Regions from separate parts of the Sporacetigenium mesophilum DSM 16796 genome, predicted to be linked through region 2. Evidence: riboswitches for the same ligand, from Rfam matches in the RefSeq annotation. Region 2 holds a riboswitch; each other region holds the start of a gene.

Region 1 (12,628 bases), on a different contig from region 2:
GTGTTGAAATATTTACAGCTATTGTTACACTAAAAACTGGCAAGCCTGCAAAGCTTATATATACTAGAAAAGAAACTTTTAGTTCTACCACAAGTAGGCACCCTATGAAAATAAAAGTTAAAATTGGTTCAGATAAGGAAGGTAATATAAAAGCAGTGGATATGTATGCTTTATCTGATACTGGGGCATATGGGGAACATGCATCTACAACATTTGGATTGGTTGGAGAAAAAACTCTTCCATTATACAATAAATTAAATGCCTATAAATTTATGGGTCACGTTGTTTATACTAACAAAACACCATCGGGAGCATTTAGAGGATATGGAGCAACACAAGGATGTTTTGCGGTAGAATCAGCAGTTAATAAGTTAGCATCAAAATTAGGTATTGATCCTATAAAATTAAGAGAAAAGAACCTTATAAAAGAAGGTGAAACTTCTGTTGCTTATAATAAAAATATAAATAGTTCTACATTAGATAAATGTATAAAAAGAGGAAAAGAACTTATAGGATGGGACAATAAATATCCTAGTAGAGAAGTAGCTCCAAACAAAGTTAAATCAGTGGGAATGGCTATTACTATGCAAGGGTCAGGTATAGCTGGAATAGACACAGCTTCAGCACAAATAAGATTAAATGATGATGGAACATATACATTACTTATAGGTTCTACAGATATGGGCACAGGAAGTGATACAATTCTTGCTCAAATGGCATGTGAAGTTTTAGAAACAACAATGGATAATATAACAGTTGTTGCAGCTGATACAGATATATCACCATACGATCCAGGTTCATATGCTTCAAGTACTACTTATGTTACAGGAATGGCAGTAGTAAAGGCGTGTGAAGAATTAAAGGAGAAAATTGTAGAAGCTGGAGCAAATCTATTAGAATTATCTAATAATAAAGTTGATTTTAGTGAAGGTTTAGTAATAGATATAAACAATGAAAATAGTATATCAACTAAAGAAATTGCAATAACATCTATTGTAGGACCACAAAATTCGCAGCTAGTTGGAAATGCAACCCATGGAAGTCCTGTTTCACCACCTCCATTTATTGCAGGATTTGTTGAAATTGAACTTGACAAGGAAACTGGGAAAATAGAACTAATAGATTATGTTGCTGTAATAGACTGTGGAACAGTTATAAACAAAAACTTAGCGAGAATACAAGCAGAAGGAGGGATAGTTCAAGGTATAGGAATGGCTATGTATGAAGATATTAAGTTTAATTATAAAGGTAAGTTAGATAGCGACACTTTTATGCAATATAAAATACCTTGTAGAAAAGATGTTGGAAATATAATAGTGGATTTTGAAGAGAGTTTTGAACCAACAGGCCCATTTGGTGCCAAGTCCATAGGAGAAATTGTTGTAAATACTCCACCACCAGCTATAGCACATGCTGTTTATAATGCAGTAGGAGTTAATATAAATACCTTACCAATAACACCTGAAAAGATACTTATGGCTATGAATAATCTAGAAAGCTTTAAAGAGCCAACTGAAGCTATTTATGTAATATAAAAAATTGCCACTAAATTTAGTGGCAATTTTTTATACATTAGGTATGTAAATTAACGAGAAAATATCTTCATCAATTCTTTTATATTGTTTTGATGTGCAGTGTCTTTTACCTTAGTTCCGTGCGTACGTGAATTTAGGAAATGTAAGTCAACGTGACCATCCATTCCATTTCCTTTTACAGTATCAAGATTTAATCCTGATCCATAGCCATTACTTCTATTGCTTACAGTTACATTAGCTGGCTTGTCATCTCTACCTGCATGAGGCATAGCGCTCATAGATGCTATGATCTGCTTATTATCTATATGTACAATAACTGGTCTTCTTGTCCAACTAAAGCTACCCCATACCTGTTTTATTTTTTGAGTATCTTCTTTTGTCAAAGATTCAATATCAGCATGGTTTGTTCCATAGGTTCTTTTCATATTAAAAGTTATTCCTGTTTTGTAATCTTCTACAACGAAAGTTGCTCCCCTTGGAACTTCATTTTGAGCAATTGACCAATCAATGGCAGTTACACTTTCTCTAGATACATTAGTTCCTCTATTTGGAGCGTCGTTATTTGCAGGACTAGTACCTTCAGTTACTGATATTAAGTAAGAGTTAGAAACATGTCCTTTCTTTCCGTTATATTCTACATAAGACCAATTTCCGCTTTGAGACATTACATCTACTTTACTTCCCTTAGGTATAGTAAGTATTACACTAGAGCTTGTAGTAGCGCCAGATCTCATATTCAGGTTTGCCTTAGTTTGTTTTTGTATATTTAAATCAGTAGTAGTAGTCACTTCAGTTACAGGTGCTGAATTAGTTTGAGTCGAACTTACAAATAGCTTACCTAACGTATTCTTCCCAGCTATTCCATCAGCGCTAAGTCCTGATGCCTTTTGGAATTTTATTATAGAACTTTTAGTTGCACTACCATAGTAATTAGTTGTTTTAGAGATATTTAAGTATCCATTTTCTTTTAATTTGTTTTGAATAACATTTACATCACTATGGCTCATTCCATACTTATATAAATTTAACTTGAAATCATGTGCCGATGCCATGCTTACATTAGAAAAAGTTATCATGCTCGACAGTGCTAATATGTAAAAAGTTTTTCTAGATATTTTCATAAAAAATTCTCCTCCTGTATTTGAACGGTTATGTAAATAGGCAAAAAAAATAAACCAAGAAAATTGTTGGTTTTTGTAACCCCTCTGTAACCATATTGTAACATTTGAAGAAAAAACTTTCAATAATATAAGAGTATGTATATTTTTCCAGGTTATTGATAAATAGCAAATCAATGGAAAAAGCCAGTATAAAAATACTGGCTTTTTTACGATATTAACAGTGATTGAAGGAATCGTCATCAACACATAGTAATATTAATATTAATATTAAGAATGGTATCCAATCAGATAAACATATTTCATCCAAAGTATCTTGGAATACTAAGAATAAAAAGAATAATACTATTATCCACCAACCATCGAATTCACTAAAAAAGTTTGCCATAATATACCTCCATAGATGTAAGTTTTTGAAGATTTGCTAACCTTCTAAGTTATAATATGAAGATAAATAAAAAATTGTTACTATACTTTTTCTTCATAAAAAACACATAATATAGTAATATTCTTTTAATGTAAAAAAATAGTTTACATATACCCTATAAGGGTATATTATAAATATATAGGAGGGTTGATTATGAATATAAAAGAACAAACAATAAATGTAACGGGAATGACCTGAGCAGCTTGTGCTAAAGCTGTCGAGAGGGCAGTAAGAAAACTAGAAGGAACAGTAGAAGCGAATGTTAATGCAGCTACTGAGAAATTAAATATAAAATATGATAGTACAAAAACTACTTATGAAGCTATAAAAAGTGCAATAGAAAAGGCAGGATACGGAGTTTTAGAAGAAGTTAAAGCCAAAGAAGTTATAATCCCTATTGGCGGTATGACATGTGCAGCTTGTGCTAAGGCTGTAGAAAGAGTAGTAAAAAAACTAGATGGTATAGAAAATGTATCTGTTAATATGGCAACAGAAAAAGCATCTATAGGCTATAACCCAGGTAAAGTAAGGATTTCAGAAATAAAAATGGCAATAGAAAAAGCTGGATATAAACCATTAGAAATAGAAAACAAAAGTTCTGTAGATGAAGATAAATTAAGAAAAGAAAAAGAAATAAAAACTCTATGGACTAAGTTTATAATATCGGCTATATTTGCAATACCTTTATTTTATATAGCTATGGGTCCTATGTTAAAGCCACCATTTCCAGAATTTCCAGTACCTACTATTATAGAGCCAATGATGTATCCAATGAATTTCGCATTAACACAGATATTTTTAACAATCCCTATAATTATAGCGGGAAATAAGTTTTATACAAGTGGAACAAAAGGAATATTGAATAAAAGTCCTAATATGGACTCGTTAGTGGCGATGGGTACTTCAGCAGCTGTAATATATAGCTTATACTCAGTATATAGAATATCTATTGGAGAATTTATAGCTGTTGATAATATGTATTTTGAAACAGCAGGTATAATAATAACTTTAATATTACTTGGAAAATCACTTGAGGCAGTTTCAAAGGGAAGAACAAGTGAAGCTATAAAGAAACTTATGGGTCTAGCACCTAAAACAGCAATAATAATAAAAGATGACAAAGAAATAGAAATACCTATAGAAGAAGTTGAAGTAGGAGATATAATACTAGTAAAACCAGGTACTAAGATACCTGTTGATGGTGAAGTTATAGAAGGTCACACATCAGTAGATGAATCAATGTTAACGGGAGAAAGTATACCTGTTGAAAAAAATTCAGGTGATAAGGTAATAGGTGCAAGTATAAATAAAAATGGATCTATAAAATTTAGAGCTACAAAAGTAGGAAGCGATACAGCACTTTCGCAAATTATAAAACTTGTTGAAGATGCCCAAGGATCAAAAGCACCTATAGCTCAAATGGCAGATATAGTATCAGGTTATTTTGTTCCTATAGTATTTGGGATAGCTGCTTTATCAGGTATAGCTTGGTATTTTAGCGGAGAAACTTTAGTATTTTCACTTACAATATTTATAGCAGTATTGGTTATAGCTTGTCCTTGTGCACTAGGCCTTGCAACTCCAACAGCAATAATGGTTGGTACAGGTAAAGGTGCAGAATATGGTGTTTTAATTAAAGGTGGAGAAGCACTTGAAAGTGCTCATAAAATAAACACTATAGTATTTGATAAAACAGGTACTATAACTGAAGGAAAACCTGAGGTTACAGATATAGTAGTAACTGATGTTGTAGACAAAAACACTTTATTAAAAATTGCAGCAAGCGCAGAAAAAGGATCAGAACATCCACTTGGTGAGGCAATAGTTAGAGCTGGAGAAAAAGAAAATTTACCAATTCTTAAGGTAGATAAATTTAAAGCGATACCAGGTCATGGTATAGAAGTTGAAATAGAAAATAGTGTAATATTATTAGGAAATAGAAAATTAATGTTAGATAGAGGTATATCATTAGAAGATTTAGAAAGTGATTCAGACAGATTGGCTGAAGAAGGTAAGACTCCTATGTATATAGCAGTAGACAACAGACTAGCAGGTATAATAGCGGTTGCAGATGTTGTGAAAGAAAGTAGTGCCAAAGCTATACAAAAACTACATGAAATGGGCATAGAAGTTGCTATGATAACAGGAGATAATAAAAAGACCGCAAATGCAATAGCAAAACAAGTTGGAATAGATAGAGTACTTGCAGAAGTTCTTCCACAAGATAAGGCAAATGAAGTTAAAAAGCTTCAATCAGAAGGTAAGAAAGTAGCCATGGTTGGAGATGGAATAAACGATGCGCCAGCACTTGCACAAGCTGACATTGGTATAGCAATAGGTTCTGGTACTGATGTTGCAATGGAATCAGCTGACATAGTTCTTATGAGAAGTGATTTAATGGATGTTCCGACAGCCATCAAACTAAGTAAAAGTACAATAAGAAATATAAAGCAAAATCTATTCTGGGCATTTGGATACAATGTTATAGGTATACCTATAGCAGCAGGGGTACTTCATATATTTGGAGGACCACAATTAAATCCAATATTTGCAGCAGCTGCAATGGCATTAAGTTCAGTTTCAGTTTTAACTAATGCCTTAAGACTTAGAAGTTTCAAGCCATATAAATAGGAATTTGAGGTGAGAATATGAAAATTAAGAAACTAGCATTAGGTGTATCTATATTAACTTTGGCTATAGGACTAGTTGGTTGTAAATCAACTGATGTAGTAGCTAAATATGGAGCACAGTCCTTTGATATAATGGTAGATAAAAATAATGTATACTCAAATGATAAAGACAATAGATGGGTAATAGAAGCCCCTGACAAAACAAAGTTTAATATAAGTAAAGACTTTAGTGACAATGTAGATTTTGCTATAGAAATGGACGGTAAACCATTTATAGATGGTGGATTAGATGTATCAAAACTTCCTAAGTCATATATATACAATGACAAAGAGAAAACTATAAGTATTGATTCAAATATAGGAGATACAAAATTTGAAAGTAATGATAAAAAGCCTGTAGATACACTAAATTATATAATAGATAACCATAGAGATATACTTGGATATCATCATGAACTAGATCACTATGGTTTAGACTTAGACAATGGAAACAAATTTGAGTGGGCATACCATATGGACAAAAACGATAAAGATATAGTATTTGTTTTAAATCCAGAGCTTTTTATAAAAGCAGGAGTAGATCCTAATAAAATAGACGGATGGGCATATGCTAAAGTAGGAGAGGATTACAAGTTATTAAAACCATTTGATATAGTAAAATAAAAAATTCGCGACCTGAGTGTCGCGAATTTTTTATTCAAATTATTTTAAACTAGGTAAATCATCTATAACTTCGATACTACCACCAATAATACCCATCCAACAACTATAATCTATACTTGTAACATTATTAGGAGTAAATTCTATTATATTTTCACCTTCTTGTAGCTCTTTTTCTATATTTAATGAAGGAATAATTATTGAATTATTACATCCTGATAATTGTTTTCCATCTATGATAAATCTAGTTAGTATATCCTTTTTAATATATACTAAGTTAGGAGTATATCCATAATAATCAGCAGTAATTTTAATTGTTTGAACCCCATAGTAACTTATGAAAGTTCTATAAAATATATATAAGATAAAAAGGTGAAATGTATAAAAAAAGGACTTTTGTGGCAATATAGTTTATTGTTCATATTATAATAATAACCTATGTGATAAAAGGAGACTAAATATGATAGAAGTCGTAGCTGCTATAATTATAAATAATGAAAATAAAATACTAATAGCAAAACGTAAGGTATCTCTAAAATATGGAGGCCTTTGGGAATTTCCAGGGGGTAAAGTAGAAAAAGGAGAAGCTTATGAAGACACAGCAATAAGAGAATTAAAAGAAGAAATGGGTATAGATATACAAATATTAAAATATTTTGGAGAAACAATTTCAGACCAACAAGATAAATCAATAAAACTTATAGGGTTCAAATGTATAGTAATAAATGGAGATATAACTCTAACTGACCATGATGAATATAAATGGGTAAGTAAAGATGAATTGACAAATTATGAATTAACTCCTGCAGATAAATATTTTGCATTTAAATTAATGAATGAAAATTAGTAAAATACTATTTTTAAATAATATTTTTTATTATTTAGAAATAGTATTTTTTGGATTGAATTTTCATAAATACTTGAAATATCAAGGCCAAAAGGAGATAATAGATATACAGTGTAAAATAGTATGTAATCTAATTAAAATGAAGTTCAATAGGGGGTAGTATAAAATTGAGTCATTGTATATTAGACATCGAGGGTTTATCTATTGTAGGTAGTAAATTTAATATTGAAAATATAAATTTAACTATAAATAAGGGGCAGATTCTATCGCTTTTGGGTCCAAAGGGATCTGGAAAAAGTAAAATTATAGAGTCAATACTAGGACTAGTAAAATATAATTCAGGAAAGATTTATATAGATGGTATAAATCAAAAAAAGAATAATGAACAGATTAAACAATACATAGGATATATTTCAGAAAATTTATCTATATGTAAAGATATAAAGTGCATTGATTTTTATAAAGATATAAAAAAGTCCTATGAAAATTGGGATGATATTTTATTTTCAGCTTTAATAGATGAGTTTGATTTCGATTTATCTAAGAAGATAGAAAATCTATCGAGGGTAAATCTAGTCAAATTTCAACTGATATTATCTATAAGCCATCATCCTAAACTTTTAATATTAGATAAAATACCATCGGATATTAATCCATTAGTTAAAAATCATATATTACAAAGGATAAAACTAGTTGTAAAAGAGGAAGAATGCTGCGCACTACTATTATCGGATAAAACTGATGATGTATATAAAATAGCTGATACGGTTAGTTATATACATAATGGGAAAATAGTTATGACAGGAAATAAACAGAATATATTAGATAACTATGAGAAATTGACATCTAAAGAAGAATATAATATATAACTTAACTGTTAAAAATATAACATTTTATAAAGGAAGCTAGTACTAGCTTCCTTTTTCATATTCAATAATAAATCCTATAAAAAGTTGTATATATAGTTACTAATAAGTGAAAAAATAAAGGTAATTAGAAAATGTGAGGTGAAATAAGATTGTCACAAAAAACAATAAGAAGAGGCTTTGATGCAGAGGATTACAAATGGTTTTGTAAAGAATCTATTGAAAAACTTAAGATTGCACAGCAAGAAGTTGGGTGGCTATTAGATAGAGGTTACAAAATGAGCTCAATAATAGACTTAGTAGGTGGACATTACCAATTTACTGCAAGACAGAGAACTGCACTGAAAAGGGCAACATCATCCAAACTTCAGTATGAAAAAAGAAAATCAACTATACTTTCACTTGATTCTTATAAAGATGGTTGTTTATACATAGATGGATTTAACTTGATAATAACTCTCGAAGTGGCGCTTTCTGAAAGTTTACTTATAAGGGGAAATGATGGGGTTTTAAGGGATCTAGCAGGTTTAAGAGGAACTTATAGGATTATAGATAAAACTGATGAAGCATTAAAACTTATTGGCAAAACCTTCAACAAATTTAAAGTTCCTGAGATTAAATTTTTTCTCGATGCACCCGTATCAAACTCAGGAAGGTTAAAAAGTAAGATATTAGAACACTCATATGAATGGAAAATTCCAGTTGAGGTGGAACTAGTTCCAAATGCCGACCCTATACTTTCTAAAATGGAAAGAGTTGTAACTGGAGATTCTATAATACTTGATGAGTGCAAGAGTTGGTTTAATTTATCAAGTGAAATTGTTGAAAATTATATAGATAATTCCTGGATTATAAATTTTCAAGAATAATATATAAATTAAAATATTATTTTAAAAAGTCATATAATATATTGTTGACAACATATTGATATTAATATATTATAAATCTATCGCGAAAATTAAATATTGAACTTCTTATCCAGAGAGACTGAGGGAATGGCCCTACGAAGTCTCGGCAACCATCAAACAATATGTTTGAAAAGGTGCCAATTCCAGCAGAACAATTTGTTCTGAAAGATGAGAAGAAGACTGCAGTCTCATTATGTGTGCAACTTTAAGGTCTTCTCTATTCATCTAGAGAAGGCCTTTTTTAGTATGAAAAATGATAGGTCATCAAGGAGGAACGTCAGAATGAAAAATAGCATCAAAAAAGGCAATCCATTAGCGTTATTACCGTTAGGAATATTTTTACTTTTATTTATTGGAACAGGAATTATAGCAAAGGATTTTTATAAAATGCCTGTACTTGTAGCATTTTTAATATCTGCAGCATCTGCTCTTTTATTAAATAAAAAAGTAAGTATCGCAAAGAAAATAGACATATTTTGTAAAGGTGCAGGTGAGTCAAATATAATACTTATGTGTATTATATTTATATTAGCAGGTGCATTTGGAAACGTAGCAAAAGAAATGGGTGGAGTAGATTCAACAGTAAATTTAAGTTTATCAGTATTACCTCCTAATCTTTTGATATCAGGATTATTTGCTATAGCATGTTTTATATCTTTATCAATGGGAACATCTATGGGTACAATAGTTGCTCTAGCCCCTATTGGAATTGGTATTGCAGAGAAGACTGGTATACCATTAGCTCTAGTACTAGGTGCAGTTGTCGGTGGAGGCATGTTTGGTGATAACCTATCGATGATTTCTGATACAACAATTGCGGCAGCAAGAACTCAAGGATGTGAAATGAAAGATAAGTTTAGAGTTAACTTTATAATAGTTCTTCCAGCAGCTATAATTACTGCTGTTATTCTTACAGTTATGACATCGGGATATAACGGAATTGTAGGCGGGAATTATTCTTATGATATAGTTAAGGTATTACCTTACTTAGCAGTACTAGTTGCAGCTTTAGTTGGAGTAAATGTGTTAGTATTACTTGGTGGTGGAGTTATATTTGCAGGTATTGTTGGAATAGCTTCTAAATCGTTTGATTTTTATGGTTTTTTAAGTGCGGCTTCACAAGGTATGATGGGAATGGAAGATCTAGCTTTAATAGCTATGGTTGTAGGAGGAATTGTAGAGCTTATCAAGTTTAATGGTGGAATTGACTTTTTACTTTATTTTATAACTAGTAGAATTAAAAGTAAAAAAGGAGCAGAGTTTGGAATTGCTGCTCTTGTAAGTATAATAGACCTATGTACTGCTAACAATACTATTTCTATTGTAATGGCAGGGCCTTTGGCAAAAGATATAGCAGATCAATATGATATAGATCCAAAAAGATCAGCAAGTATATTAGATATATTCTCTTCTTGCTGGCAAGGAATTATCCCTCATGGAGCACAAGTTTTAGCAGCAGCGGGCTTAGCGTCTATATCACCTATTGCAATACTACAATACTTACATTACCCTGCACTTATGGGAGTTTTTGGAATACTTGCAATAGTATTTGGCTATCCAAATTTAAAAGATAAGAAAGAAATAAGTATAAAAGCAAAGGTAGTGAATAATTAAACATAAGTTATTTTAAAGTGCAAAGAGAAATCTTTGCACTTTAATTTTTATATAAATGTTTATAATGCTATATTCAAGGGTATATTTTAAAAATAAACTAACAGATATTATTCTGTCTGCTTAATCTACTTTTTCTAATTCTTTTCTAACTTCAGCTATTTTTGTATATGATTCAAGTAGTGCGTCTTTGCCTGATTTAATTAGTTTACTATCTGAATGTAGTAAACCATCCATTAATTGGTCAACTCCATACAGACAATTGATAACAGAATCTTGTAATTTGGTATGAAGTTCTTTATATTCCTTTGGAACTAGGGTTTCATCATATATATAAGATTCTAAAACTTTTCGAACTTCTTTTAATTTAACATATTCTCTTTGAATATTATCTACATTTTGACCTACAGGCTCTATAGGACATTCATCAACAATCCTTTGGTGTTCCTTTAACCAGTTTTGTGCAAATTGTTTATAATCTACTTCTTGGTTAACTAAATTAAATGTGGTTGTAGACTTTGTATTTTGATACATAAATCCAAAGGAATATACTAATGCTATTACAATAATAGAATATATAAATTTTTTATTCATTTTCAACACCTTTACCTTATAAAATATTTATATAATTTAGTATCTCCAAAACATAAATATATAAGTACTATTTTGGTAAGTTTAATATTTGTATATTACTATTTTTACAAATTTAATGATTGGAAGTATATTATAAATAAAATTATATATCTAAAATATAACTTTAGGAGGTAACACTTATGATAGTCGCTATACCAAATAACGAAACTAGGGTTAATCAACATTTTGGAAGAAGTACAAGCTTTATTATTGCTACTATAGATAATAAAGAAATTAAAGAAATAAAAGAGGTTTCAACTGCAGAATTTACACATCAACATGGAGCATTAGCCAAAATGCTAATAAGTAATAATGTTAAAGTAGCAATAGTGGGAGGAATAGGACAAGGGGCTTTAGATGCCCTTGATAATGCAGGAATAGAAGTAATAAAAGGAGCTTCTGGAGAATATAAAAGTATTTTAAATGAATTTATAAATGGAACATTAGAATCAAAAGACATTGTATGTAACCATAATGGAGAACATCATGGAGATCATCATCACCATCATTAATAAATAAAATGAAAGGTCCCAGTTAATAGCTAACTAGGGGCCTTTTATATAGCCTATACAATTCATATTATATATTAGCAAGAGCATTGAATTAATTTTCAATGCTCTTATCTCAAAAAAACATTTTCAATTTCAATCATTGCTTTATCTGCAGTACGTAATTTTTCAAGGTTTTCACTGATTAATTTAGTATCTCCACTAGCTGTTGCCAAGAGTATACTGTTAAAAGCATCTTCATATATTGCCAGTGTTTCTTTTAACTTATTATGAGTTTCTCTGTATTTTTCAGGTACTTTATCATCAGAAAAATTAAATGTTTTTAGATATTCTAATCTTTTTTGTATGGCAATTGTATTATCTGATAAATACTTTATATCAGGCTTAAATACCACAGGGTACTGATTTCTGAGTTTGTTTAAATCAGTAATAAATTGAACTACATATCCTTTGTATTCTTGTTCGTCAGGACTCTCTACTGAATATATATTTTTATAGTTAAAGCTTATTGTAATCATAATTATTAAAATAACTAAGGCAAAATACATATATTTATTTTTAGAAATCATAAAAATTCACCTTCTCTTTAAGATTTATATATAGTTTTAGCAGTATATAAATTTTATATTAGTAAAATTTATATACAAAAAGAGGAACTATTTCATTAAAAGAAATAGTTCCTTTTTTGTATTGTAATTAGTTAAAATATACTTATATATTTACATTCCATCTTTGCATTCAAGCATTTGTAAACATTCAGATATACCTGTATCCATTTTTTGAGCACATTCAGCCACATGTTGACCACCTTTTGTAGTAGCCATTTCAGATATCTTATTTGCTGCAAATGCAGAATTAGAAGAAGATAAAAGAGCCATTCCAAC
Region 2 (5,607 bases):
AAGAAAATATTTGAATCAGCTAATGAAATATGTATGAAAATGGTAGAACTTATAATGTTAGTTGCTCCATATGGAGTATTTGCATTAGTTACTAATACATTTGCAACTGTTGGAATAGATGCGATGTTTGCACTTGGGAAGTATATGTTTGTAGTATTATTTGCATTATTCCTTCAAGGTACAATAACTTATACAGGTTTATTAAAATTATTAACTGGATTAAAAGCTGCACCTTTTTACAAAAAGTTTGGTAAAATTGCTGCAGTTACATTTTCAACATCATCAAGTAATGCTTCATTACCTGTAACTATGGAAGAAATGGAAAAAATGGGTGTAAGTAAAAACATAGGTGCATTTACACTTCCTCTTGGTGCTACTATAAATATGGATGGTACTGCTATAATGCAAGGGGCAGCTGCTATATTTATATCTCAAGTATATGGTATAGACTTAGGAATGCAAGATATGATGACTATAATATTAACAGCAACACTAGCTTCTGTAGGTACTGCAGGTGTTCCTGGAGTTGGTATGATAACTTTATCTATGGTATTAACTTCTGTTGGACTTCCAGTAGAAGGTATAGGACTTATCATGGGTATAGATAGAATATTAGATATGTGTAGAACTACTATAAATGTAATGGGTGACTGTGCATGTACGTTAGTAGTAGCTAAAGGTGAAAAGGAACTTGATTTAGAAAAATACTATAGTGAGAAAGAAACTGTTGCTAGTATAAATTAATCAAAAAGGATGCATCTTAGATGCATCCTTTTTATTGTTAGTTTTCAAAAGCAGGTACAACACCGCCGTTGTATTTATCTTCTATAAATTTTTTAACTTCATCAGATTGAAGTGCATTTATTAATGCTTTTACCTTTGCATCATTTTCGTTTCCAGCTTTAACAGATACAACGTTAGCATATGGAGATTCGATTCCTTCTATTAATAATGAGTCTGTAGTTGGATTTAGTCCTGCTTCAATTGCATAGTTAGAGTTTATAATAGCTGCATCAACATCACCTAAAACTCTAGGAAGTTGAGCTGCTTCCATTGGTTTAAATGTGAAGTTCTTTTTATTTTCAACTATATCCTTTTCTGTAGCTTCAAGGCCTGCATCAGCTTTTAATTTTATAAGTCCCTTATCTTGTAATAATAAAAGAGCTCTTCCACCGTTAGTTGGATCATTTGGTATAGCTATAACAGCCTTATCTTTTAATTTATCAGCAGATTTAACACTGTTAGAATAAAGTCCTATAGGTTCAACGTGTACACTTCCAGCTGAAGATAAGTCTATATTGTTTTCTTTTTCAAAACTCTCCATGTAAGGAACATGTTGGAAGAAGTTGGCATCTATTTCTCCATCATTTAAAGCAGTGTTAGGTGTTATGTAGTCTGTAAATTCAACTACCTCAAGTTTAATACCTTCTTTTTCTAAATCATCCTTAACAATTTCAAGTATTTCAGAATGAGGAACTGGTGTAGCCCCTACTTTTAAAACATTTTCTTCTTTAGTTGAAGTACATCCTATTAACCCTAAAGAAACCACGCCAACTGTTAATCCTACTGATAATAATTTTTTAAAATTCATTTTTAATTACCCCCTATATTTATCTATTTTTATTTAATATTTGTACTGTTTTGTTTCCTGAGTATTGAATACTTTGTACAAGTAAAACAATAACCACTACAGATGCTAACATTATATCTGTTTGGAATCTATAAAACCCATATCTTATAGCTAAATCTCCAAGACCACCTCCACCAATAGCACCAGCCATAGCTGAATACCCTATTAAATTGATTAAAGTTATTGTTATATTAGATACTAATGAAGGCAAAGCTTCAGGTATTAATATTCTAGTTACTATTTGCATTGGAGTAGACCCCATTGCTATTGCAGCTTCAATAATTCCCTTATCTACCTCTTTTAAAGAGCCTTCTATAAGTCTTGCAACAAAAGGTGCAGCTGCAATTGATAAAGGAACAATACTTGCTGTTGTTCCTATAGTAGTTCCAACTACAAGTCTAGATAGTGGAAATACTAATATCATAAGTATTATAAATGGAATAGATCTGCTTATATTGACTATATAATCAAGAATTCTATATATAAATTTATTTTCTATAAGTCCATTTTCTTCAGTTAATATAAGTAAAATTCCCATAGGAAAACCAATTATTAATGCTGCCAATGTAGAAACCAAAACCATGTAAATTGTTTGTATTATTGAAGGTGTAAGTAGTTCAAATAGGTTATGCATAACATGCCACCTCCAACTGCAATTCATTATTGGTATTCTCATCAGACCAAAGTCTGTTATTACTCATAATTATATTAACAGGACCTACATCAACTATAGAACCTTTTTCTATTACAGCAACTTTATCACATATTTGATTTACAACTTCCATTTGATGAGTTATTAAAATAACTGTAAGATCTAATTTTTGTTGAAGGTCCTTAAGTAAAGACAATATAGATTTAGTTGTTTTAGGATCAAGGGCTGAAGTCGCTTCATCACATAAAAGTATTTTTGGATTGTTAGCTAAAGCTCTAGCAATTGCAACTCTTTGTTTTTGACCACCGCTTAGTTGTGATGGATAAGCATTGACCTTATCAGTTAAATCAACTAATTGAAGTAATTCATATACTCTCTTTTCAATATAATCTTTTTTATAACCACAAATTCTAAGAGGATAAGCAATATTTTCAAATACATTGGCTGATTTTAATAAGTTAAAATGTTGAAAAATCATCCCTATTTCTTTTCTAGATTTTCTCAATTCTTTAATGTTGTATTTAATAATATTTTCTCCTTCTATGAGTATACTTCCACTAGTTGGCTCTTCAAGTCTATTGATAGTTCTAATTAGAGTAGACTTGCCAGCTCCGCTAAGTCCTATTATCCCGAATATTTCCCCTTTACTTATCTTTAGATTAATATCTTTTAATGCATTAACTTTACTTTTGTTACTTTCATAAACTTTACTTAGATTTACAATTTCAATCAATTTTACCACTCCTTTTTATTTTAAAAATCAAAAAACCTCTTTCGGATACACCGAAAGAGGTAAAAGTTTTCTAGGAACCTTATCTTTCGGTAATTATACCGCTGGAATTAGCACCACACGTTTGTTAAACGCAGGTTGCTGGGCGTCATAGGGCCAGTCCCTCTGCCACTCTGGATAAGAATGATATTTAATTTTATAATTTGTTGTTTTGCATATTTGTATTATATGCAAGTAGAAAATAAATGTCAACAACTTTTTGAAAAAAATAAATGTTAATTAAATTACAAATATTATTATGAAGTTATTTGTTATGTTTAATATATTATAGATTTTGAAATTTTATGAACACTTTTTGTAAATAATATAAATAAAAAATAAAAAGGGGATATATATGAAAATAGGATTAGCTTTGGCAGGTGGAGGAGCAAAAGGGGCATTCCATATTGGAGTATGGAGAGCTTTGTATGACTTAGGATTAGACAAAAAAATATCTGCAGTATCGGGCACATCAATAGGTGCAATAACAGCAGCATTTTTTCTAGATGGAAATCTTCATAGAACAAAAGAAGCTTGGAAATCTATATCATTTGAACAAATAGGCTATGTAGATATAATAAAGATTTTAAATAAAAAAATGGCACCTAAAAGAGATAATACTGTAAAGTTTATAAGAAAAAATATAAATTTACTCAAAATATCAAAGTCAGATATAGATTTTTTTGTAGGTTGTACAGAAGTAGAACAAAATAAAGCTAAGTACTTCAAAATAAATAAAAACAACCTTAGTCCAGAAGAAATAATAGATATATTGTTAGCTTCTTCTGCTATACCTGATGTTTTTGAAGAGGTAGTAATAGACGGCAAAAAATATAGTGATGGATATAAAACTGATAATTTAACTTTAAAACCTCTTTGTGAAGCAGGATGTGATTTAATAATATCAGTAAGTTTAAATCACGAACCTACAAAGGGTGAGATAAAATATATAGAAAATCTAAAAAATAAGTATCCAAATGTAAACATAATAACTATAAGACCAAAACACAATTTAAATGGTGAAAATAAAATAAATCTTCATATACCAATATCAATACCATGTGTTCCAGGAGAGTTCGACTTTACATCTAATGGGGCTATATGGAGATTAAACCATGGATATGTAGATACAATAAGAGAAATAAATGATTATCTTCCAAGCTTAATTAAAGAAAAAAATAAATCTAAAATAAATACTAATTCATCTATAATTAATACAAAAAACAAAGTAGAAATTATGATGGGAGATTATATGAAATTTGGAAGATACCACTATGAAGATATACTATGGCAAGTAATTAACAAAGATGATGATAGGTTGCTTTTATTGTCTACAAACATTGTAGAATACAAAGAATTTGGAGGTTATGCAAATTGGAAAAATAGCTCTATTAGGGAATTTTTAAACAACGAATATATGTTTTTAAGAGATTTCACAGATACAGAAAAAAGTTTTATAATACCTGTAGACAATCAATATTTATATGGAGATGCTCCTTATGAACCTGACATAAATAAGTGTTTAATAGGATATGATGAATCTATGAAAAGAATTTCAAGAAATGATAAGGTATTTATACTTTCCATGAAAGAAGTTGTAGAATTTTTGAAGAAAAAAAACTTACCTTATACAATACATGGAAAATCTTATTGGCTTAGAGATTTTGCTTATGAAAAAATGCCAACATATGATAAGATAAAATCAGAATGTTACAAAAAACAAAGAATAGTAAAAGATAATGCAAGAATAAGCAGAAAAGACTATCATGAATTAGACGGTATTAGACCTGCTATTTATATAAAAAAATTTGAAAGATGTATAGGGAAAGGAAGTATATACGACCCTTACATATTATAAAATAAGGGGGATTTATGTATATAGATGCTCACAATCATTTAGAACTTTATGAAGATAAAATTACAGAGGCTGTAGATTGTATAAACAAAAACAATATATTGACTTTAGCTTGTTCGATGGATATACAAAGTTATATAAAAAATAAAGAAATATCTAAGAAAAGTAATTTAATAATACCAACCTTTGGAATACATCCAAACAATGCAAATAACTACGTTAATTCTTTAGAAAAACTAGATGAGTATATTATAGAAACTCCGATTATAGGGGAAATAGGCCTTGATTTTCACTGGGTTGAGGATAAAGATACTTATCCTAATCAAATAAAGGTGTTTGAGTATTTTTTAAAAAAGGCAAAAGAGTATGATAAGGTTATAAATGTACATACAAAAGGTGCAGAAGAAAAAGTTTTAAATTTACTAAAAAAATACGATGTAGGGAATAATACTATAATTCACTGGTATAGCGGGGATATAAGTTACTTAAAGAAGCTCATAAATATGGGATGTTATTTTACTGTAAGTGTAGATATCCCATATTCAAATTTAACTCAAGAAATAGTTAAATATATACCTATAGATAAGCTACTTGCAGAAACCGATGGTCCTACAGCATTGGAGTGGGTTAATGGAAAATACGCAATGCCTAGTTATATAAAAAATGTCTATAATGACATTTCCAAAGTAAAAAACATAGAT
Region 3 (12,628 bases), on a different contig from region 2:
TTGGAGAAATATATCACATACAAAGAGGCTATGTAGATATAGATAAAAAAATTAGAGCATTAGGTGGAAATATAGAAATAATAGAAGACTAGAAATGTGATATTTTATTAGGGTTGTTCATATACTTTACTGATTAGAAACTATCTAAGGAGGAAAGTATATGAAGAACCCTTTATTAATTTTAGTATACTCAATAATAATTATGGTGGCTGTACCTATAATATTGAGTATAACCGTATATGATGATAAGGATGAATTTAAGATTAATACGAAAAGCCAGAAATCTAAAGAAGATACAGAATATGTAGAAAACAATATATATGAAAAAATAAATAAGGAATCTCCAAAAATAAAGGTTTATAATCATAAAGAAGGTAAAGTTGAGACTATAGATATAGAAGAATACTTATATAGTGTAGTTGCAGGTGAAATGCCTTCAGATTTTGATGAAGAAGCTCTAAAGGCTCAAGCAGTTGCAGCAAGAACATATGTATATTACAAAAAAGAACATAATTCAAACAAAGACCCTAAACATAAGGGCGCAGATGTTTGTACTGATTTCAATCATTGTCAAGAATTCCTAAGTGAAAAAGAATTGAAAAGAAGTCATGGGGACAAATGGATGAAAAATTCTTGGACAAAAATTAAGAAAGCTGTAAATGATACAAGAGGACAAATACTAGTGTATAATGATAAAGCTATATTGCCAATGTACTTTTCAACAGCAGCAGGAAAAACAGAAAATAGTGAAGAGGTATTTAGTAGCAAAGAGCCATATTTAAGATCTGTTGCAAGTCCATATGATAAATCATCACCTAAATATATATCTAATTTAAAAATAACTAAAAATGAATTTATAAAACATATAAAAAAATCATATAACATAAATTTATCTATTTCTACACTAAACTCTGATATAAAAATTCTAAAGAGAACAGAGGGCGGTTCTGTAGAGAAGATAAAAATAGGAGAAAAACAAATAAGTGGAAGAGATATGAGAAATCTATTTAAATTAAATTCTACTAATTTTGATATAAGCATAAAAAGTGATTATATAGATATTTTAGTTAAGGGCTATGGACATGGTGTTGGAATGAGCCAATGGGGAGCTGATGGAATGGCTGATGCAGGCTATGAATATTATAAGATACTTAAACACTACTACACTGGAGCAGACATAGAAGATAAATATTAAGAGTAATATCATATAAAATGGAAAAGTATTAATACTTTTCCATTTTTTTATGAAAAATATTTATAAAATGTATAAAAATAGAAAAAAAAGTACACAATACAAATGTAGAAATACATATGGAGGTGTAGTATGAAAAACAAAAAAATACTAGAGAGAGATGGGTTTTATTTAGCTCTATTTTTATGCGTATGTCTAGTGGCTGTAGGTGCCGTTTGGGTTACTAAGAATAGCATAGACGATTTAGCTACAAATGGTTTTGTAAACTATAGTAATGGTGAATTAGCAAAAGGTGATGATGAAGTACATCTAATTAAGGAAAAAGATAAGTCAGTTCCAACTACAACTAATTCAGATCAAAACCTAGCAAAAGCGAAAGAGCAAAAAGCTAAGGAAAGTACAGAAGTAGCAAAAAGAACAATGCCTGTTCAAGGTGAAGTTACAAAAGAATATGCTGAAAAAATACCTAGTTACAATAAAACATTAGACCAATGGGAAATACATAAAGCAGTAGATATACAAGCAAAAGCTGGGTCAACTGTTAAATCTATAGCAAGCGGAAAGATTATAGATGTATCTAACGACGATAAGTATGGCACAACTGTAAAAATAGAATCTGCCAATAAAACAGTTTTAACTTATAGTAACTTAGATAAAAATGTTGATGCTAAAGTTAATCAAACTGTAAAAGCAGGAGATGCTATAGGAAAAATAGGAAATACTTCTACAGTTGAAAGTGCTGAGGGAGCACATCTTCATTTAGAAGCGTTTAAAGATGGAAAATCTATAAATCCAATGAATTTAATGAAATAACTTTTTAGAACAGACTTGATCAATTTTGATCAAGTCTGTTCTATTTTTTTTAGAAATCTCATATATATGATTAAGGAAATATGTAAGGGGGGGGAAGAATTGAGATCCCATATAGAAGAAAGAGCTATAGTTGTTGCAAAATATATACTAGAGAAAGAAACAACTGTTAGACAGACAGCAAAAACCTTTGGGGTAAGCAAAAGCACTATACATAAAGATGTAACTGAGCGATTAGAGGAAATAAATCCATCCTTAGCAAAAGAAGTGAAGATGGTTTTAGAAAAAAATAAATCTGAACGTCACTTAAGAGGCGGAATGGCTACAAAATTAAAGTATGAAGTTAAGGATCAAAAAGATGTAGGTTAATAATACCTACATTTTTTTCTTGACTAAAGTTCGATTTTTGTATATTTTTGTAGGTAGGGCTATTATAAGTAAATAACTAAGTGTAGTTCATATAGATTATAAACAGAAGATGAGGAGTTGGGATTAATGGCGAGAGCTGATATAGGTATAGACCTGGGCACAGCTAATGTTCTTGTTTATGTTGGTGGCAAAGGAATAGTTTTAACAGAACCGTCTGTAGTTGCCATAGAAACAAGGAGTAATTCAGTATTAGCAGTTGGAGAAGATGCTAGAAGAATGATAGGTAGAACTCCAGGTAATATAGTTGCTATAAGACCGTTAAAAGATGGGGTTATATCAGATTATGATATTACAGAAAAGATGTTAAAGCATTTTGTTGACAAAGTAGTAGACAAAAAAGGTTTTGGAAGATTTTTCATGCCTAGAGTTATGGTGTGTGTGCCATCAGGAGTTACTGAAGTAGAAAAAAGGGCTGTGGAAGAAGCTACAAGACAAGCTGGAGCTAGAGAGGTATATATTATAGAAGAACCTATAGCTGCAGCCATCGGGGCAGGTGTAGATATAGCACAGCCAGATGGAAATATGGTAATAGATATAGGTGGAGGAACTGCTGATATAGCTGTAATATCTCTAGGAGGTATAGTTGTAAGTGAATCTATAAAAATGGGTGGAGATAAATTTGACGAGGCTATAGTAAGATATATGAGAAAGCAACATAACTTACTAATAGGAGAAAGAACTGCAGAACAAGTAAAATTAAAAATAGGAACAGCATTCCCTAGAGAAGAAGAAGAGTTTATGAGTGTAAGTGGTAGAAACTTAGTTAAAGGACTTCCTGAAACTATACAAATAAGCTCTACAGAGGTGCTAGAAGCATTAAAAGAAAGTGTTGAGCAAATAGCTACAACTGCTCATGCAGTTCTAGAAAAAACACCACCTGAGCTAGGAGCAGATATAAGCGATAGAGGTATAATAATGACAGGTGGGGGAGCTTTATTATATGGCTTGGACAAACTTATAGAACAAAGAACTGGAGTTAAAGTACACATTGCTGATGATCCTCTATCTTGTGTTGCAAAAGGTACTGGAGAAGCTTTAAAATCATTAAAATTATTGGAAACAGGAGGAACTATTCCTTTTAGAAAGAATAGATAATATACGAAAAGAAAAAGGGAGGGTAATTATGCTAAATATTGATCAAATAAAGGAATTAATACCTCACAGATATCCGTTTTTATTAGTAGATAAAGTAGTTGAATTAGATCCAGGAAAAAAGGCTATTGGTATAAAAAATGTTACAGCTAATGAACCGTTTTTCCAAGGTCACTTCCCTAGTTATCCACTAATGCCAGGAGTTTTAATAGTAGAGGCCATGGCACAAGTAGGAGCAGTTGCAATGATGTCTATGGAAGAAAATAAGGGTAAATTAGGAGTATTTGCAGGAATAGACGGTGTTAGATTTAAAAGAGAAGTAAGACCTGGAGATACATTGAGAATGGAAGTTGAATTAAATTCATTTAGAAGAAGTATTGGAAAAGCTAGTGCCAGTGCATATGTAGGTGAAGAATTAGTTTGTAGTGGAGAATTAATGTTTGCATTAGTTGAAAAACAAAAATAAATTTCAAATCAAAAGTCCCAATAAATTATTGGGACTTTTTTATTAAGGGGGTAATAGCCTCTATGTTGCAAGTATAGTTGATAAGGCAATTATCTCAGCTAGTTCAACTACAAAGCTCAGCCTTATATTGTTAAATGAAAACTTATTGTTTTCATCTATTTTATCAACTATACCAACTATAGAATAGTTACCTATTTCAGGAAGTTTTTTGCCAACACCTTTTCCAGGAAGTATAGGGCCTTCTCGTATTTGAATATTTCCTATATTGTCTTTTGATCCTAAACATGCATCTATAGCTAGAAAATTTCCATTTGGATACTTATTTTTTATATACTCTAAAGACTCAAATATATTTAACGCATGTATAGGTTTATCCAATGTACCATACACAGGATATTTAAAATCACTATTTTTTAGCATAGTTCCAACTAAAGGACCTAAAGCATCGCCTATGGCCCTATCAGTTCCTATACAAACGATTATTGTATTTTCTTTTATTATATTTTTTAAAACTTCACTAAGATTTTGTATGACATTCTCTTCTTTATAATTCGTTTTAACTAGATACATCGATACACCCCCTTACCTAAAATATATGAAATTATAGGTGAAAAAAGACCTATACCCACTCTAGTTAGTAATTTTTAAGCAATTACTAGTTTACTTAATCATATAATTAAAATATATAAAGGATGTAGCAAGGGAGGTATAAAATTTGAAATATATACTACTTATGATAATGTCATCTGTACCTGTTATAGAGCTTAGAGGAGCTATACCGGTAGGAATATCATGGGGGCTAAATTTTGGTTATGTGTACATATGTTGTGTTATAGGATCCACACTTATATCAATACCATTAATTATAACTTTCAGACAGATTTTACATGGGATAAAAAGACATAAAAAGATGTATAAGCTAGGAAATTTTATAGACAATAAAATAAATAGAAGAATGGAAAAAATGAAAAACGTAACTATATTAGGTATTGTATTATTTGTAGGAATACCACTTCCTACTACAGGGGCTTGGACTGCAGCGGCAATAGCATCTATACTAAGAATGAGAATTAGAGATGCGCTACTTGGGATATTTCTAGGAAATATGCTCTCAGGCTTAATAGTATCAGCTATATCTTTAAAGATTATATAATACATTTTATAAAAAGTTGATAAATAGTAAAAAAAATGTTGACATATAATAAATAAAATAGTAATATAATTTTTGTACTAAAAACTTATTAAATCTTAATTACCTTATTAAGAGCGGCGGAGGGATAGGCCCTATGAAGCCCAGCAACCACCCTATTGGGAAATGGTGCTAAATCCTACAGAATTTTATTCTGGAAGATGAGGTTAGTTAATTAACTATGTAATTAACCTCTTTATTTTTAAAGAGGTTTTTTTATTAGAAAAAATCGCAATGCATAGAAATAAAACGTAATAATTGTCAATAATATAGTAGAGACTATAGATAGTATAAATCTATAATTTATATACATAAGAGGAGGAACAAAAAATGGCAAGACACTTATTTACATCAGAATCAGTTACAGAGGGACATCCAGACAAAATATGCGATCAAATATCAGATTCTATATTAGACGCATTATTAGCAAAAGATCCTCAAGCCAGAGTTGCATGTGAGACTACAGTTACTACAGGGCTTGTATTAGTAGCAGGAGAAATATCTACTTCAGCATATGTTGATATACCAAAATTAGTAAGAAGTACAATAGAAGATATAGGATATACTAGAGCTAAATACGGATTTGACGCTGATACTTGTGCCGTAATAACTTCTATAGACGAGCAATCTTCTGATATAGCTATGGGTGTAGACGAAGCTCTAGAAAGTAAAAAAGGCGAAGATACAGATGCAGATCTAGAAAATGTAGGAGCAGGGGATCAAGGTATAATGTTTGGTTTCGCATGTAATGAAACAGAAGAATTAATGCCTTTACCAATATCTTTAGCTCACAAACTTGCTAGAAGACTAACAGAAGTTAGAAAAAATGGAATGTTAGATTATCTAAGACCAGATGGAAAAACTCAAGTTACTGTTGAATATGAAGATGGCAAGCCAGTTAGAGTACACACTGTTTTAATATCTACTCAACATAGCCCAGAAGTAGATAATAAAACAATAGAAAGAGATTTAAGAGATCACGTAATAAGTAAAGTAGTACCAAATAACTTAATGGATTCTGAAACTAAAGTATATATAAACCCAACAGGAAGATTCGTTATAGGTGGACCTCAAGGTGATACTGGTTTAACAGGAAGAAAGATAATAGTAGATACTTACGGTGGATATGCTAGACACGGCGGTGGAGCATTCTCAGGAAAAGATGCAACAAAGGTTGATAGATCTGCTGCTTATGCTGCAAGATATGTTGCTAAAAACATAGTAGCTTCTGGCCTTGCTGATAAGTGTGAAATAGAATTAGCTTATGCTATAGGTGTTGCACAACCTCTATCTATACTAGTTGAAACTTTTGGAACTGGAAAAGTTAGTGAAGAAAAATTAGTAGAATTAGTTAAGAAACATTTTGACTTAAGACCAGGTGCAATAATAAGAGACTTAGATTTAAAGAGACCTATCTATAGAAAAATTGCAGCTTATGGCCACTTTGGTAGAACTGATGTAGATTTAACATGGGAAAGAACAGATAAAGCTGATATATTAAGAAAAGAAGCTTTAGGTGAATAATATAAATTATTTAAGGCCCTGTATATTATACAGGGCTTTATTTTATGTTAATATACCTGTATAATAGTTACAAATTATGTAAATTATAACCTTATCACTAAGATGGTAGGAGAATCGGTATGGAAAAATTGCAGGGAACTATAAGTGATATAATATTTAAGAACGAAGAAAATGGATATACAATAGCAAATTTAACAAATGAAAACGATGAAGTTACAATAGTAGGTTGTATGCCTACGTTGACAATAGGTGAAAGCATAGAAATAGAAGGAAAATGGACAAGTCATAAGTTGTATGGCTTACAATTTGAAGTAGATAATTTTATTCCAATTATTCCCTCATCAGTAGATGGCATATATGCTTATTTAACATCTGGTATGATAAAAGGCATAGGGGATAAAATGGCAAAAAAGATAATAGAAAAGTTTGGAATACATACTATAGAAATAATACAAAATAATCCAGAAAGATTACAAGAAGTAGAAGGTATAGGAGAGAAGAAAGTAGATCAAATAGTAAAAGGTTTCGAGGAGAATAGAGAATTAAGAAATTTAATAATTCAATTATCCAAATATGGGATAAGTCCTAATTATTGCTTAAAAATATATAAAAAATATAAATCTAAGTCTATTCAAATAATACATGAAAATCCATATAAACTAGCAGAAGATGTAAGAGGAATAGGATTTAAATTAGCTGATAATATAGCATCAAAAATTGGAATAGATAAATACTCGGAAGATAGAATAGCCCAAGGTATAATATATACGTTAAATCACGCTCTTACAAATGGGCATACATATTTACCTAAAAGCTTGTTGATAAATGAAGCTAGTCAACTTTTAAGTATAGAAAAAGGATATATAGAAGAAGGGATATTGAAATTAGCTTTAGATCAAAAAATACAAATTGAAAAAAATCTTACAGAAGATATTATATATTTAATACCGTATTATATATCAGAAAATGGAGTATGCAAACAACTTATAAGGTTATCTCAATTCGAATTTGAAAACTTAGATATATGTATAGATAAGGAAATAATAAATTTAGAGGAAAAAAATAATATAAAATTAGCGCAAAATCAATATATGGCTGTTGAACAGGCTATACATAATGGAGTTATGGTTATAACAGGAGGGCCTGGAACAGGAAAAACAACAACTATTAATACAATAATACAAATATTTGAAAATAATAATATGGAAGTTATTTTAGCTGCTCCTACAGGAAGGGCTGCTAAGAGAATGAGTGAAACATCTAATAAAGAAGCTAAAACTATACACAGATTATTAGAGATGGGATATTCTAATAATGATGAAGAGATGGTATTTATGAAAAGTGAAGATGACCCTATAGAAGCTGATGTAATAATTGTCGATGAAGTATCTATGGTAGATATAAATCTTATGTATAGTCTATTAAAGGCTATTAAACCTGGTACTAGAGTAATATTAGTTGGAGACAGTGACCAATTACCTTCAGTAGGTGCTGGAAACGTTCTAAAGGATATTATAGACTCTGATGTTATAAAGATAGTTAGACTAACAGAAATATTTAGACAAGCTCAGGAGAGTATGATAGTAGTAAATGCACATAGAATAAATGAAGGACAACCATTATTTTTAAATTCAAAAAATAAGGATTTTTATTTTATTCAAAAAGAAGATAATGAGAATATAATAAGTGAAATAATAGGCTTAGTAGATAAAAGGCTACCAGAATATTATAAGGTAGATAAAATAAGAGATATACAAATATTATCTCCTATGAGAAAAGGAGATTTAGGAGTTACAAATTTAAATATAGAATTACAAAAATATTTAAACCCACCTGGAAAATTTAAGACAGAAGAAAACTTTACAAGAAGAATACTTAGGGTTGGGGACAAGGTAATGCAAGTAAAAAATAACTATAATAAAAAATGGGAAAATGAAGACAAAAGTGAAACTGGAGAAGGCATATATAATGGAGATATAGGATATATATATCACATAGATAAGGAAAATAAAAATATATATGTAATATACGATGAAATTAAGATAGTTAATTATGATTATAATGAACTAGATGAAATAGAGCATAGCTTTTGTACTACTATACACAAAAGCCAGGGAAGTGAATTTCCAGTAGTTGTAATACCTATATCTTGGGCACCTCCTATGTTATTGAGTAGAAATTTATTATATACAGCTGTAACACGCGCTAAGAAATTAGTTATACTAGTAGGACAGACTAAGTATCTTGAATATATGATAAAAAATAACAAAACACATAATAGGTATTCTAACCTACATGGAAAGCTATCTAGATTTAAAAGAGAAGGGCTGTTGGTATCAAATTAAAAATGTAATAAGTATAATATTGGATTATATATATCCTAAAAATATAAAGTGTATATTATGTAATAATCCGATAGATAAAAATAACACTTACTCATTATGCAAAAGCTGTTTTGATAATATTTCTTTTATAAAAGATGGGTGTATAAAATGTGGAAAGCCTATTGAGAATAACGATAACATAAGTTCTATTGATGAATGTAGCTATTGTAGTGATAAGAGTTTTTACTTCGATAAGGCTATATCGTGTATAGAATATGATGAAATTACAAGTAAACTTATATATAACTTGAAGTACGGTAGAAAAACATATATATCTTATCATATGGCACAGATAATAAGAGATAAAATAGAGTATGAAAATATAAAATTTGATTATATATTATATGTTCCTCTTCACAAAAGCAGATATAAAAAACGTGGATTTAACCAATGCGAATTAATTGCCAAAAACTTGGAGAATCTTATTGATAAAAAAGCAGTCGATTGTTTATATAGAAAAAATAAGACTAAATACTTATCTAAACTAAGTAAAAGTGAAAGAAGCAAAGAATTAAGGGGTGCCTTTGAAGTAAAAAAAGGTATTCAAGATATATATAATAAAAATATATTATTAATAGATGATATATTTACAACGGGAAGTACTACAAATGAAATAAGTAAACTTCTAAAAAATAATAATGCTAATAATATATATGTATGTTGTGTATTAACTGGAAGAAATTTATATTGACATAAATATTAGATGCTATTAAAATAAGTAAGTGATGTTATAGGTCTGTGGTTGAAAGTCCATGCCAGTCGCAGGCAAAAGGACCCACGTAAGTTAATTTAAAAATTGAGTTAATGAGCATGGTGCGGCTTAGAAGTAAGTCCTGCCGATATAAAATCGAGAGGGTTAATAGTGCGGCAACCCCAAGCGAAATCCCCAGCAGGCGAGTGTGGGGGCAAAGATCAGGTCAGCTATAATATCCAAAAGGTACCTTAACAGGTGCTTTTTTTTTTCAACAAAAAACAACAAATAATTAACATAAATGTGTTTAATTTGTGGATAAATGTATATAAACATAAATAGCTACAGATATTGAAATTTTAAGTTATTAACAAAGTTATACACATTATCCACATTTTTCATCAATATAACTTTTAAATTATTAACAATGCTAATTAACAAAAATTAATAAAATATATAGAGAATATAAATCTTACAAAAGTTAAAAATAAAAATTAAAGGAATGACTATGTTTTTATAGAAATAATTATAAAGCATAAACTTTCATACTATATTAAATCGAAATATTAGTTTAAAAGGTAATATCTGTGGTATATAATAACTGAAGGGAGATGTTGTTATGAATCTAATTATATCTGGAAAACAATTAGAAGTAACAGATAGTATAAGAAATGCAATAGAAGAAAAATTAGGAGGAATAGAGCAATACCTTCATCCTGAAACTCAAGTTAAAGTCACAGTAAGTGCTAAAAAAGCTAGACAATCAATAGAGGTTACGATATTTCCTATAAGTGGACCAATATTAAGAGCAGAAGATAGACAAGAAAATCTATATGCAGCTATAGATATAGTACATGACAAGCTTTATAAACAAATAAGAAAGTATAAAACAAAAATGCTAAATAAACATCAAGACCATAGAAGTATAAGATATGGAAATGTAGAAGAATTAGGCGAATTTAAAGATATGGATGATGATAGCTATCACAATACAGATGAAGAATCAATGAATATAGTTATAGAGAGAAGAAAGAAATTCGATATGAAGCCTATGAGCTCAGAAGAAGCTGTGCTTCAAATGGAGCTTTTAGGGCATAATTTCTATATGTTTAGAAATATGGATACAGATGAAATAAGTACTGTATATAAGCGTGAAATTGGTGGATATGGTCTTATAGAGCATGAATAATTTTTGCAAAAGCTACTGATTATATAATCAGTAGCTTTTTTAATTACAAGGATATTATAATTTATCTGAAATTATTAACATTTATTTTAAAAAATCTTGTTTTAATAATATAACTCATATATATTAAGTTATATATGACTATTTAAAGTAATAAAAAAATTGTCTGTAGCTTTTTATGATATAGCTTTTATTTTATGGTAAAATATATATATATATCGTATATAAAAATATATGGAATGAGGGAACAATTATGAGTTTTTTGGATAACATATTTAATATGGCAGAAAAGAAAGAACTAAAAAAGTATAATTCTATAGTTGATAAAATAGATGCTTTAGAACCTAAATTTGAAACTATGAGTGACAAAGAAATTAAAAATATGACTAATCTATTTAAACAAAGATTAAATAGTGGAGAAACATTAGATGATATACTTCCTGAAGCTTTTGCTGTAGTTAGAGAAGCTTCAAAAAGAGTTTTAGGTATGAGACATTATAGAGTTCAGCTAATAGGGGGAATGGTATTACATCAAGGAAGAATAGCTGAAATGAAAACAGGGGAAGGTAAAACATTAGTTGCGACAAGTCCAGTATATTTAAATGCATTAACAGGCAAGGGAGTTCATGTCATCACAGTAAATGATTATCTTGCAAAGCGTGATAAAGAAACTATGGGAAGCTTATACGAGTTTTTAGGAATGAGCGTAGGAGTTATAGTACACGGCCAATCACCAGAAGAAAGAAGAGAACAATATGCTTGTGATATAACTTATGGGACAAACAATGAATATGGATTTGACTACCTAAAAGACAATATGGTAATACATAAAGAACAGATGGCACAAAGAGAACTTAACTACGCTATAGTAGATGAGGTTGACTCTATCTTAATAGATGAAGCAAGAACTCCACTTATAATATCTGGACCTGGAGACAAATCTACTCATTTATACACAGATGCAAATACCTTTATTTTGACATTAAAAGAATCGGACTATGAAATAGATGAAAAACAAAAATCGGTATCTTTAACAGACTCAGGAGTAGACAAAGCAGAAAAATATTTCAACGTAGAAAATATAACTGATATAAAACATACAGAATTATCTCATCACATAAATCAAGCTTTAAAAGCACATAAGATAATGAAAAGAGATGTAGATTATGTAGATAAAGATGGCGAAATAGTTATAGTAGATGAATTTACAGGAAGACTTATGTTTGGTAGAAGATACTCTGAAGGGCTACACCAAGCTATAGAAGCAAAAGAGGGACTAAAAGTTCAAAGAGAGTCTAAGACGTTAGCTACAATAACATTCCAAAATTATTTTAGAATGTATAAAAAGTTATCAGGGATGACAGGTACAGCTAAAACAGAAGAAGAAGAATTTAGATCTATATATAAAATGGATGTTGTTCAAATACCTACAAATAAGCCTATTCTAAGAAATGATGTGGCAGATGCTGTATATAAAAACGAAATAGGTAAGTTTAAAGCAGTAGTAGAAGAAATAGTAGAAAGAAACAAAAAACAACAACCTATGCTTGTAGGTACTGTATCTATAGAAAAATCTGAATTATTGTCATCTATGTTAAAGAAAAGAGGAGTAAAGCACGAGGTATTAAATGCCAAGTATCATGAAAAAGAAGCTGAAATAATAGC

The links. A riboswitch is a leader RNA that binds a small molecule or an ion and turns the genes downstream of it on or off. The one in region 2 is predicted to bind S-adenosylmethionine.
Region 1: linked by a shared signal. The riboswitch ahead of BS62_RS01355 (Na+/H+ antiporter NhaC family protein) and the one ahead of BS62_RS14695 (methionine ABC transporter ATP-binding protein) in region 2 are both predicted to bind S-adenosylmethionine.
Region 3: linked by a shared signal. The riboswitch ahead of metK (methionine adenosyltransferase) and the one ahead of BS62_RS14695 (methionine ABC transporter ATP-binding protein) in region 2 are both predicted to bind S-adenosylmethionine.

What each region holds. Positions count from the first base shown of each region.
Region 1 covers NZ_JCANUR010000001.1:262,334-274,961, forward strand. Annotated here, with positions in the region: gene BS62_RS01310 (xanthine dehydrogenase family protein molybdopterin-binding subunit) at 1-1,535, shown strand, start outside; gene BS62_RS01315 (peptidoglycan-binding protein) at 1,586-2,656, opposite strand; gene BS62_RS01320 (hypothetical protein) at 2,871-3,041, opposite strand; partial or broken gene BS62_RS01325 (heavy metal translocating P-type ATPase) at 3,234-5,711, shown strand; gene BS62_RS01330 (hypothetical protein) at 5,729-6,373, shown strand; gene BS62_RS01335 (hypothetical protein) at 6,413-6,775, opposite strand; gene BS62_RS01340 ((deoxy)nucleoside triphosphate pyrophosphohydrolase) at 6,831-7,217, shown strand; gene BS62_RS01345 (ATP-binding cassette domain-containing protein) at 7,385-8,086, shown strand; gene BS62_RS01350 (DUF434 domain-containing protein) at 8,236-8,952, shown strand; SAM riboswitch class I at 9,055-9,166, shown strand; gene BS62_RS01355 (Na+/H+ antiporter NhaC family protein) at 9,274-10,605, shown strand; gene BS62_RS01360 (hypothetical protein) at 10,726-11,196, opposite strand; gene BS62_RS01365 (NifB/NifX family molybdenum-iron cluster-binding protein) at 11,376-11,747, shown strand; gene BS62_RS01370 (hypothetical protein) at 11,855-12,313, opposite strand; gene BS62_RS01375 (hypothetical protein) at 12,464-12,628, opposite strand, start outside.
Region 2 covers NZ_JCANUR010000031.1:391-5,997, forward strand. Annotated here, with positions in the region: partial or broken gene BS62_RS14680 (dicarboxylate/amino acid:cation symporter) at 1-744, shown strand, start outside; gene BS62_RS14685 (MetQ/NlpA family ABC transporter substrate-binding protein) at 782-1,591, opposite strand; gene BS62_RS14690 (methionine ABC transporter permease) at 1,611-2,264, opposite strand; gene BS62_RS14695 (methionine ABC transporter ATP-binding protein) at 2,257-3,015, opposite strand; SAM riboswitch class I at 3,092-3,196, opposite strand; gene BS62_RS14700 (patatin-like phospholipase family protein) at 3,407-4,909, shown strand; gene BS62_RS14705 (TatD family hydrolase) at 4,924-5,607, shown strand, end outside.
Region 3 covers NZ_JCANUR010000010.1:14,932-27,559, forward strand. Annotated here, with positions in the region: gene murA (UDP-N-acetylglucosamine 1-carboxyvinyltransferase) at 1-92, shown strand, start outside; gene spoIID (stage II sporulation protein D) at 161-1,195, shown strand; gene BS62_RS09265 (peptidoglycan DD-metalloendopeptidase family protein) at 1,325-2,005, shown strand; gene spoIIID (sporulation transcriptional regulator SpoIIID) at 2,105-2,371, shown strand; gene BS62_RS09275 (rod shape-determining protein) at 2,498-3,526, shown strand; gene fabZ (3-hydroxyacyl-ACP dehydratase FabZ) at 3,555-3,989, shown strand; gene yyaC (spore protease YyaC) at 4,050-4,559, opposite strand; gene BS62_RS09290 (COG2426 family protein) at 4,705-5,142, shown strand; SAM riboswitch class I at 5,244-5,346, shown strand; gene metK (methionine adenosyltransferase) at 5,509-6,702, shown strand; gene recD2 (SF1B family DNA helicase RecD2) at 6,822-9,047, shown strand; gene BS62_RS09305 (ComFC family protein) at 8,998-9,777, shown strand; gene hpf (ribosome hibernation-promoting factor, HPF/YfiA family) at 10,397-10,966, shown strand; gene secA (preprotein translocase subunit SecA) at 11,217-12,628, shown strand, end outside.